DNA from 3 places in the Ruegeria sp. CI5 genome. Region 2 is predicted to be linked to each of the others. Evidence: riboswitches for the same ligand, from Rfam matches in the RefSeq annotation. Region 2 holds a riboswitch; each other region holds the start of a gene.
The links. Region 2 has a riboswitch for cobalamin ahead of ACR0BA_RS00410 (CbtB domain-containing protein). Riboswitches for the same ligand answer to the same signal wherever they lie in the genome.

Region 1: it holds a riboswitch for cobalamin, as region 2 does, so the genes downstream of both, ACR0BA_RS10925 (hypothetical protein) here and ACR0BA_RS00410 (CbtB domain-containing protein) in region 2, are expected to answer to the same signal.
Region 3: it holds a riboswitch for cobalamin, as region 2 does, so the genes downstream of both, ACR0BA_RS13995 (DUF1636 family protein) here and ACR0BA_RS00410 (CbtB domain-containing protein) in region 2, are expected to answer to the same signal.

Annotation. Positions count from the first base shown of each region.
Region 1 covers NZ_JBQFQN010000003.1:50,403-53,670, forward strand. The annotation lists gene ACR0BA_RS10915 (alpha/beta hydrolase family protein) at 1-92, opposite strand, end outside; gene ACR0BA_RS10920 (TetR/AcrR family transcriptional regulator) at 216-749, shown strand; cobalamin riboswitch at 780-995, shown strand; gene ACR0BA_RS10925 (hypothetical protein) at 1,082-1,489, shown strand; gene ACR0BA_RS10930 (protein-tyrosine phosphatase family protein) at 1,493-1,996, opposite strand; gene ACR0BA_RS10935 (DNA polymerase III subunit gamma/tau) at 2,152-3,268, shown strand, end outside.
Region 2 covers NZ_JBQFQN010000001.1:88,895-92,162, reverse strand. The annotation lists gene ACR0BA_RS00425 (cobyrinic acid a,c-diamide synthase CobB) at 1-168, shown strand, start outside; gene cobA (uroporphyrinogen-III C-methyltransferase) at 165-893, shown strand; gene cobF (precorrin-6A synthase (deacetylating)) at 886-1,629, shown strand; cobalamin riboswitch at 1,673-1,881, shown strand; gene ACR0BA_RS00410 (CbtB domain-containing protein) at 1,918-2,088, shown strand; gene ACR0BA_RS00405 (CbtA family protein) at 2,092-2,790, shown strand; gene ACR0BA_RS00400 (hypothetical protein) at 2,855-3,268, shown strand, end outside.
Region 3 covers NZ_JBQFQN010000004.1:248,361-251,628, reverse strand. The annotation lists gene ACR0BA_RS14005 (hypothetical protein) at 1-49, opposite strand, end outside; gene ACR0BA_RS14000 (hypothetical protein) at 413-712, opposite strand; cobalamin riboswitch at 1,357-1,564, shown strand; gene ACR0BA_RS13995 (DUF1636 family protein) at 1,668-2,066, shown strand; gene ACR0BA_RS13990 (ABC transporter ATP-binding protein) at 2,063-2,869, shown strand; gene ACR0BA_RS13985 (ABC transporter substrate-binding protein) at 2,866-3,268, shown strand, end outside.

The sequences.
Region 1 (3,268 bases), on a different contig from region 2:
ACCGCCGGAGTGTAAAGCCGCGCCGCCAGCTGGGTCTGGCCCGACGGAAACTTAAAGTCTTCCACGTCAACCGCGTGCTGCGAATCCAACATCTTTGCCTCCAAACACTCTGGACCGATCGGTCTAATACTTTGTGTCTGGACCAATTGGTCTAGGCCTGTCAATATTTGGCCTGCATGACCCAACGTCCACCAAACACCAAAGATCGCCTGATCGTGACTGCCGCCCGACTGTTCCAGCGCTCGGGCTATAACGGTGTCGGTCTGGCGGAATTGCTGGCCGAAGCGCAAGCCCCCAAGGGTTCGCTTTATCACCATTTTCCAAAGGGCAAGCCGGATCTGGCCCTGGCGGCGGCCAGTTGGGCCTCGGACGGGATGTTGAGCATGATCGCTGCGGCATTCAACGACGCCGCGGATTTTCGCGACGGGGTCACCACTCTGTGCCACAAAATCGCGAAGCTGTTCGACACCTCGGTCCAATGGGAGACCTGCCCGATCGCCGCCACCCTTTTCGAAAGCCCCGACAACCGCGCGTTTCGGGAACATGCCGACCGTCTGTATGAAAGCTGGATCATCGAAGTTCGAAATCACGCCGCGCGGTTCGGAGTTTCCGACCCTGAAAATGCTGCGGACACCCTGTTCATCGTAATGCAGGGCGGCTGGCAATTGGCCCGTGCCCGCAGGGATTCGAATGTGCTGCGCAGACTGCCTGATCTGTTCCCTTGGGACTCACTCCGGCAACCGGGCTGAAACCGTCTTGACTCGATCCCGGGTACACCGCTAGCGATGAGGGGATGGTTCCCGTGCCGTTTCGGTCCGGGATGAAAAGGGAACACGGTGCGGTCCAACCCGGAACTCCGGAGCGGACCAAGGCCGCGACTGCCCCCGCAACTGTAGGCGGAGAGCGATGCCGAAAAACCACTGACCGCAAGGTTGGGAAGGTCGGCAAAGCAAAGACCCGCAAGTCAGGAGACCTGCCATCAAACGTGAAACCGAAACTCGGACGGGGTGTCCGGGCAGGGTCTGGCCTTGAAACCGGCGTCTGTCCAAATCCACCCCGCCCAGCGCGCGGAGGGCGCAACATGATTTGGAAGACCGATACCCATGAATTCGCGGCAACAATCTGCCAGCGCACCGGAAAGAGCTGCCCGGCACTGGCGCGCATGGCACGGGCCATCGCGCAGGCAATGGCGACGGCGCAGGCGGCAACATCCCCCGACTTCCAAGTGGAAGGCAGCAGCGAACTGGCCCATTGCGAACATGGCTGCACGGCGCGGTTCGATGCACGTCCCGAACGGATCCGCGTGTATTGCGGAGCGGCCGCCGACACACCGTCCGGCTGCCTTGATACCTACGCCGACATGCTGTTTGACGACCAGAGCGACGCCCTGCCTGCGCAGGTCATCAGTGATCGACCCTGTGCGATGCTGCAGGCCACGGCGATCATGCCCGTGGTCAGGGCCGAGCGCGAGTTCCGCGCAACCGCCTGAATGTCAGGTCGCCAGTGCCTCGCGCGCTGGGGCGACGGCCCAGTCCATCTGAGCATCAGTCTCAACCGCGCAGGGGCGTACGGCCCGCAGGCGTTTCAGGGCCTGTTCCGGCTGCTCGCCGCTCTCGATCATCAAGCGCAGAACAACCATGCCAGACCGCCCACAACCGCCCCGGCAGTGGACCAGTACCCGCCCGCCGCCCGACAGCGCATGGCGGGCGGCGGCGCTGACTTCGGGCCATCGGCCGGATATCTCGGTCGACGGCGCCGAGAAGTCGGCGACCGGAAGATGCGCCCACCGACAGGCGCGCCGATGAATGTCACAGCCCAATTCGCCCGCACCCACAGAAACCAGTTCGGCAAGGGTTGTCATCGAAATCACCAGCCCCGGCGCCCAGGCTGAAATCAGGTCCAGGTCTCCCTCATAGTCGCCGCCACCGCCGGGAACCGAGGTCAGGGCCAGCGTACCGCCGCCCACCTGCAATGCATGAACCACAAGATTTGTCATCAGACGTTCCCCCCGAAACTGGCTGATTGAACTTGATCCGCGCAGTATGCCTCACACCGCGCGCTCGCCAAAGCGAAAAACCTGCACCGGTGCTGTGGACGCGGGGCACCTGGAACTCTACCCTGCATCGTCAGTACGAATCCGTCAGAGCAGACATGACCACACAGTCCAGCCCCGCCTATCAGGTTCTCGCCCGAAAATACCGCCCGGAAACCTTTGCCGACCTGGTCGGTCAGGATGCCATGGTGCGCACGCTGAAAAACGCGTTCGAGGCGGACCGGATCGCGCAGGCCTTCATCATGACCGGCATCCGCGGCACCGGCAAGACGACCACGGCCCGGATCATCGCCAAGGGCATGAACTGCATCGGACCCGACGGCAATGGCGGCCCAACGACCGAACCCTGCGGCCAGTGCGAGCATTGCGTGGCCATCATGGAAGGTCGCCATGTGGACGTGCTGGAAATGGACGCCGCCAGCCGCACCGGCGTGAACGACATCCGAGAGATCATCGACAGCGTGCGCTATCGCGCCGCCAGCGCGCGGTACAAGATCTACATCATCGACGAAGTCCACATGCTGTCGACCAGCGCCTTCAACGCGCTGTTGAAAACGCTGGAGGAACCGCCCGAGCATGTGAAATTCATCTTCGCCACGACCGAGATCCGCAAGGTTCCGGTCACCGTGCTGTCGCGCTGCCAACGGTTCGACCTGCGCCGGATCGAGCCCGAAGTGATGATCGGCCTGCTGCGCAAGATCGCCACCGCCGAGGGCGCGGAAATCTCGGATGACGCGCTGGCACTGATCACCCGCGCCGCCGAAGGCTCGGCCCGGGATGCGACCTCGCTGCTGGATCAGGCAATCAGCCATGGTGCCGGCGAAACCACCGCCGACCAGGTGCGCGCGATGCTGGGACTGGCCGACCGGGGCCGCGTGCTGGACCTGATGGACATGATCCTGCGCGGCGATGCGGCCGGGGCCCTGACCGAACTGGGCGCGCAATATGCCGAGGGCGCCGACCCGCTGGCGGTGTTGCGCGATCTGGCCGAAATCACGCATTGGGTCTCGGTGGTAAAGATCACCCCCGACGCAGCCGAAGATCCCACCGTATCGCCCGATGAACGCACCCGCGGCCAGCAGATGGCCGAGGCGCTGCCGATGCGGGCGCTGACCCGGATGTGGCAGATGCTGCTGAAGGCACTAGAGGAAGTCTCGGCCGCCCCCAACGCCATGATGGCCGCGGAAATGGCGGTGATCCGCCTGACCCATGTGG
Region 2 (3,268 bases):
ACCGCGCTGCGAGGGCACGAGTTCCACTATTCCTCGATCGTCGAGCAGCCCGATGCGCCCCTGGCGCGGGTTTTTGACGCCGAAGGTGCCGAAGGCCCGCAGACCGGATCGCGCCGCGGACATGTCACCGGTACTTTCTTCCATCTGATCGCAGAGGCCAGCGCATGAGCGGTTTCGTTTCCTTCATCGGGTCCGGCCCCGGCGACCCGGAGTTGTTGACACTCAAGGCCGTGGACCGGCTGCAGAAGGCCGACGCGGTTCTGTTCGACGATCTCAGCAGCGGGCCGATCCTGAGCCATGCGCGCAAGGACGCCGACCTTGTGGGCGTGGGCAAGCGCGCCGGGCGGCCCTCGCCCAAGCAGGACCATGTCAGCCGCCTGCTGGTGGAATACGCCCAGACCGGCCAACGGATCGTGCGGCTGAAGTCGGGCGATGGCGGCCTGTTCGGGCGGCTCGAGGAGGAACTGGTGGCCCTGCGCGCTGCCGGCATCGCGTACGAGATCATACCGGGCATCCCCTCGGCCATTGCCGCCGCCGCGGCGGCGGGCATCCCGCTGACCCGGCGGCTGACCGCGCGGCGCGTGCAGTTCGTCACCGGCCACGATGTCAGCGGGAAGCTTCCCGAGGACTTGAACCTGCCCGCGCTGGCCGACCCGGGTGCGACGACGGTGGTGTTCATGGGCAAGCGCACCTTTCCACTGCTAGCCGGCGCGCTGCACGCGCATGGGCTGCCTCTGGATACCCCCGCGCTGATGGCCGAGTCGGTCTCGACGCCAGAGCAATCGCTGCACCGGTCCACCGTCGGTGCCTTGGCCGAGCGCCTGGGCTCCGAGATCGGTACCGCGCCGGCGCTGATCCTATATGGTCCGCTGGCGGAGAGCGACGATGATTGATCTGGTCTTGATCGGGATCGGCACCGGCAACCCGGACCACGTGACCTTTCAGGGCGCGCAGGCGATCCGCACGGCCGATCTGATCCTGATCCCGCGCAAGGGCGCCAACAAGGCCGATCTGGCCGGGGTGCGCGAGGAAATCATCCGCAAGGTCACCGACACACCGCCCCAAATCGCCTATTTCGACATCCCCGAGCGCCGGTCGCAGGATGGCTACCTGCGCGGCGTGGATGAATGGCACGACTCAATCGCCCTGCGCTGGCATGAGGCGATGGCCCGTCACCCCGAGGCGCGCACCGTCGCCCTGCTGATCTGGGGCGACCCGTCGCTCTATGACAGCTCGCTGCGAATCGCGGCGCGGCTGGACCCGCAGCCGAACACGACGGTGATCCCCGGCATCACGGCGCTGCAGGCGCTGACGGCGGCCCATGCCATGCCGATCAACGAGATCGGCGCGCCCTATCTGGTCACTACAGGCCGACGCATCCGCGACGAGGGCTGGCCCAGCGCTGCGGATACGGTTGCGGTGATGCTCGATGGCGAATGTTCGTTCCAGACTTTGGACATGGCCGATTTTGACATCTGGTGGGGGGCGTACGTGGGTATGCCCGAGCAGATCCTGATCAAAGGTCCGCTGGCGGATGTGGCCGACGAGATTCTCCGCACCCGCGCCGAGGCCCGCGCCCGGCACGGGTGGATCATGGACATCTACATTCTGAAAAAGCGCGGGAATTGATGCGAAAGGTCGCAAATGGCGATTGCGCCACAGCGGCATTCACGTCTAAATGGACGGGTCTGGTCCTGCCGGAGACATCCGGATGCTAAGAGGGAATTTGGTGCGGCCTGCGCGCAGGTCAAATCCAAAGCCGCCCCCGCGACTGTAAGCGGTGAGCCCTGTTCAACCAGCCACTCCCGATCCGTTCGGGGGGAAGGCGAACAGAGGCGCTGACCCGCAAGCCAGGAGACCTGCCAGGCGAACAATGAAACACCGGCCGTCGGGTGCGGCGGCACAGGAGGACAGAAAATGACGACACAAACGCAAACCGCATCAACGGCACGCGCTGGCATTCTTTCGGCAGTGTTCGCGGCAGCCCTGGGCCTGGGGATCATCACCCTGGCCGGTCACGTTCAGGCATCGGCGCTGCATGACGCCGCCCATGACGTGCGCCACGCAACCGGCTTCCCCTGCCACTAAACAATGTTCAGTCGCATTCTGACCAGCGCGTTGTTCGCTGGTGCTGCAGCCGGGTTGATCGTCGCCCTGCTGCAGTTGGTATTCGTGCAGCCTGTGTTGCTGCATGCTGAACTGTATGAATCCGGAGAGTTGGTGCATTTCGGAGCCGAAGCCGTCTCGGCCCATCCCGAACTGCCGGGCATGTTCTCGGACCTGACCCGCGACGGGCTGAGCGTGGTGTTCACCATGCTGACCTATACCGGCTATGCGCTGGTTCTGGTCGCCCTGATGTCGCTGGCCGAAGCCCAGGGCCACCCGGTTGACGGGCGCACGGGCGTGCTGTGGGGCCTTGCCGGTTTCATCGCCTTTCACCTGGCGCCGGGCTTCACCCTGGCCCCCGAGGTTCCGGGCGTTGCCGCAGCCGATGTGTTTGCGCGGCAGATCTGGTGGTGGGCAACCGTCGCGGCTGCTGGTGTGGCCATGTGGCTGGTCGCCTTTGGTGGCAACATCGTCAGCTATCTGGTTGCGGCCGTGCTGTTGATGGCCCCGCACCTGATCGGCGCGCCGGAACCCGACGTGTTCACCGGGCCGGTTCCGACCGAGATCGGGGCCCTGTTCGCAGCACGCGCCTTTGGCGTCGGCCTTGTGGCCTGGGTGCTGCTGGGTTCGTTTGCCGGGTATTTCTGGCAAAGCGAGGGCAAGCGCGTCGAAGCCGCGGCCTGATCCCCAAAATCCCACGACCCGCCGGCGCCCAACCGGCGGGTCATTTGCTTTTCAAGGAAACAAGATGACACGCTCGCTTGCTCTTTTTGCGATCGGTCTGGTCTTTGGCGGGGGTGCCGGGTTCGTGCTGGCTGCAGCCAACGGCGTCACCTTCGACGGCCACGACCATTCCGACCCCGCTCAACATGGCGGCCACCACGTCGAGGCCATGGCCCATGACCATAGCACCGCCATCAACCTGCCCGCCGGACCGGACGCGCCGGGGCTGGAGATCGCCGTCACCCCCGACCCGATGGCGGGTTGGAACCTGCATGTGATGCCAAAAAACTTCCGCTTCTCGCCTGAGAATGCCTCATTGACGGACAAGCCCGGCGAAGGCCATGCGCATGTCTATGTGAACGGCGTCAAGCTGGCGCGGCTTTATGGCAACTGGATGCACATCCCAGACCTGCCCAAGGGCGAAGCCACCATCGAGGTC
Region 3 (3,268 bases), on a different contig from region 2:
CCACGCCGAGGATGAGCCCGATCACAAGCCCCAAGATCACTTTTCCCATGTTTTCCTCCCATTTTGCGGGAAAGAGTTCCGCCTTCATTCCTGGCGCAAACCACGTACCCATCTGCATATCAAAACCAGTGCCAACAGGTTGAGCACCGGTGCAATCGCCGCGAGCCACGGTTTGGCCGACTCTGAGAAAAGGTCCACCGCAAGGACCCAAGGCAGACCCAGCGGCAAAAGGAATACGCCGGACAATGGGTCTCGTTCCTGTCCAAACCAGCCAAAAGTGCCCGTCACAAACGCAAACAACGCCAACAGGTAAAGGGTCGCGAACGCGATGATGGTTATTCTGCAGACCAAGCCGGACCTCAGCGTATCAAGCCAGTGCTGCGCAGCTGATTTCGGCTACGCATCAAACCGGTCACAACGCGCCTTCGTCGCCGAGGAACTCGATACCAGCTGTCGCGCCATCACTGTAGGCAATACAATTCCACGGAGCCCGATCCTCTCCAACCCCAACGGTAACTTGTGTTCCAGCCTCGCTGAACGCGGATGAGAGCACGACCACTTGCGAATTGTTTGTTGTTTTGGCCACGTCTCGCAGACACGCCTGTTGGGCGGGGGTCAGTTCGGCAGGTGCGCTTGACGTGCTGGTGTCGTCACACGCCGCTAGCAGTACGAAACACGTCGCGCCTGAAATCATCATAACTTTGTTAATCATTTTCTTCTCCTCTTGGGTTCGCTGATGCTTGTGGAATAGGTGGTCCTTTTTGCGTGCTCACGTCTAAGCGGTCCCCGATTTTGCGGCCAATGACATGGCTGGCAGACAGATATCCTGCCGATCCCCGGGACCGTGAACAAAGCGTGCTGACGTGATGAAATCACGGGCAAAAGCCGGTGCGAACTTTCGCGGAAGGGTTCGTAAATTTAATCCCGGCACTGCGTCCTCCCAACGCTGATCTTCGTAAAATGCCTTCCGACCGCCAGCACTCACTCCAGCAGTCGGAAGGGCCCGACGAAACGGGCGACAGCGACAACAACGGAGGTAAAGCTAAAGTTGTGTCGAATTCGTATGTTTGAATCAATCACAGGATAAATCAATGATTTTTCCGCGCGTAAATTTTGTACGCTTGCCAACGATAGGCTTCTGCATTCAAAGGGAAAAGGCGAGGCCGCTCACGGAGGCTTGGCAGTCGGCCCGCTTGCGCCGCCGTGTTTCGGGACCTTCCGAGCTATCTTAATCCAGTTGGTCAAAACGACGTGATTCGCGGCCCGGTCTGTCGCTCAGGTGGTGCCGAAGGGTCGCCTGGATACCTCCATTACGCACCCGCCCAGAACGTCGTTGACAGTGCAACCCGACTCATGGATGAGATTTGCGCTGATGGTTCCCGATCGTTTCGGCGGTCGGGTAAAAGGGAATACGGTGCGGCGCCGTTCTGACGCCAACTCCGTGACTGCCCCCGCAACTGTAGGCGGTGTGCGACCCCCGGATGCCACTGGGCCGATAGGTCTGGGAAGGCGGGGCAAGCCATACACCGCGAGTCAGGAGACCTGCCATCATCAAACGCAACTCAACCCGGGCGGGGTGTCCCGGAAGGAGGCCAAGATGGCATTTTCGGCTTACGCCGCTGACATGACTGGTTCCCTTTCCGCCCCGCGATTTCGCGGAGGGCGAAATGAACCGACAATCAACACATCACATCACGGTTTGCCTATCTTGCCGACCCAAGAGCGCAGCCGTACGCCCCGGGCCTGACCTGATCGGACGATTGCGCGCCGCGCTGGCCGAAGACGACGGTTTGGCAGGTTTTGACGTTTCCGGTGCGGCCTGCATGGCCGGGTGCACCCGACCTTGTACCGTCGCCTATCACGCGCCGGGCAAGGCATCTTACCTGTTTGGCGGCCTGACGTCTGAAGAGACCGGGGCATTGGTGGAATTCGCCCGGCTGTACCAGCAGTTGCGCGATGGATGGTGCAGCTCGGTCGACCGCCCGGCCGGGCTTCGCCACGCGACGCTGGCCCGCATTCCAGCCGCGATGGCTGCGTCTTCGGAAAATGCGGATTGCGCCTCATGAGCGCGCCTTTGCTGTCGGTGGATACCGTCACCTGGGCGCCGCGAAAACGAGCGCCGTTGGTGCTGCACGAGACCAGTTTTGCGCTGATGCGCGGGCAGGTCATGGGGGTTGTGGGGCCGAACGGTGCCGGCAAGACAACCCTTCTGCGGATGATCTACGGCTATCACCGTCCGTCCTCGGGCGACATTCTGGTGGACGGCGTGTCCGTCAAAAGAATGGCCCCCCGGGCGCTGGCGCGTCAGGTTGCCGCCGTGCTGCAGGAGCAGCCCTCGGATTTCGCGCTGACCGTGCGCGACGTCGTGGCGTTGGGACGTGTGCCGCACCGGTTAGGCCTGTCCACGCCCGGCAGTCGTGACCACCAGATCATCGAGTCCGCGCTTCACCGAATGGATCTGCACGGGTTTGCCGACCGTGGGCTGGCCACTCTGTCCGGCGGCGAGCGTCAGCGTGTGATGGTCGCCCGCGCCCTTGCCCAAGAGCCCCGGATTCTTGTGCTGGACGAGCCTACCAACCACCTGGACATCCGCAACCAGCTAGAGGTGTTGCGGCTGATCCGGGACCTCGACCTGACGATCGTCACCTCGCTGCACGATCTGAACCTGGCCGCCGATGTCTGCGACCGTGTTCTGATTCTGAAGAACGGTCGACCCTGCGGCTTTGGCCCAACCCAGACAGTGCTGAGTGACAGGCTGGTCTCTGACACGTTCGATGTCACCGCCCGGCAAGAGCAACTCAGCCTCAGTCACAAACCTCACCTGACCTATCAACTCCCCAATCCCCAACCAGAAGGAAGCTTGGAATGAAACCGACCACCCTAGTCCTGGGCTTGGCTTTGGCCGCCAATACCGCGATCGCGGAAACCACCGTGCAAAGTTGCAATCGAACCGTCACCTTTGACGAACCGCCCAAGGCGGCGATCTCGAACGACGTGAACCTGACGGAAATGATGCTGGTGCTGGGCCTGGCCGACCGAATGGTGGGATATACCGGCATTTCCGGCTGGAAGACGTTGGACGAGGACATGCGCGCCGGAGTGCAGCAGCTGCCCGAGCTGTCGGCCAAGTATCCCAGCAAAGAGGTGCTGGTCGGCGCAGATGCCGATTTCTATTTCGCGGGCTGGAACTACGGGATGAAAGTGGGTGGCGAGGTGACGCCAGAGACGCTCGAACCTTTCGGAATCAAAGTCTACGAACTGACTGAAA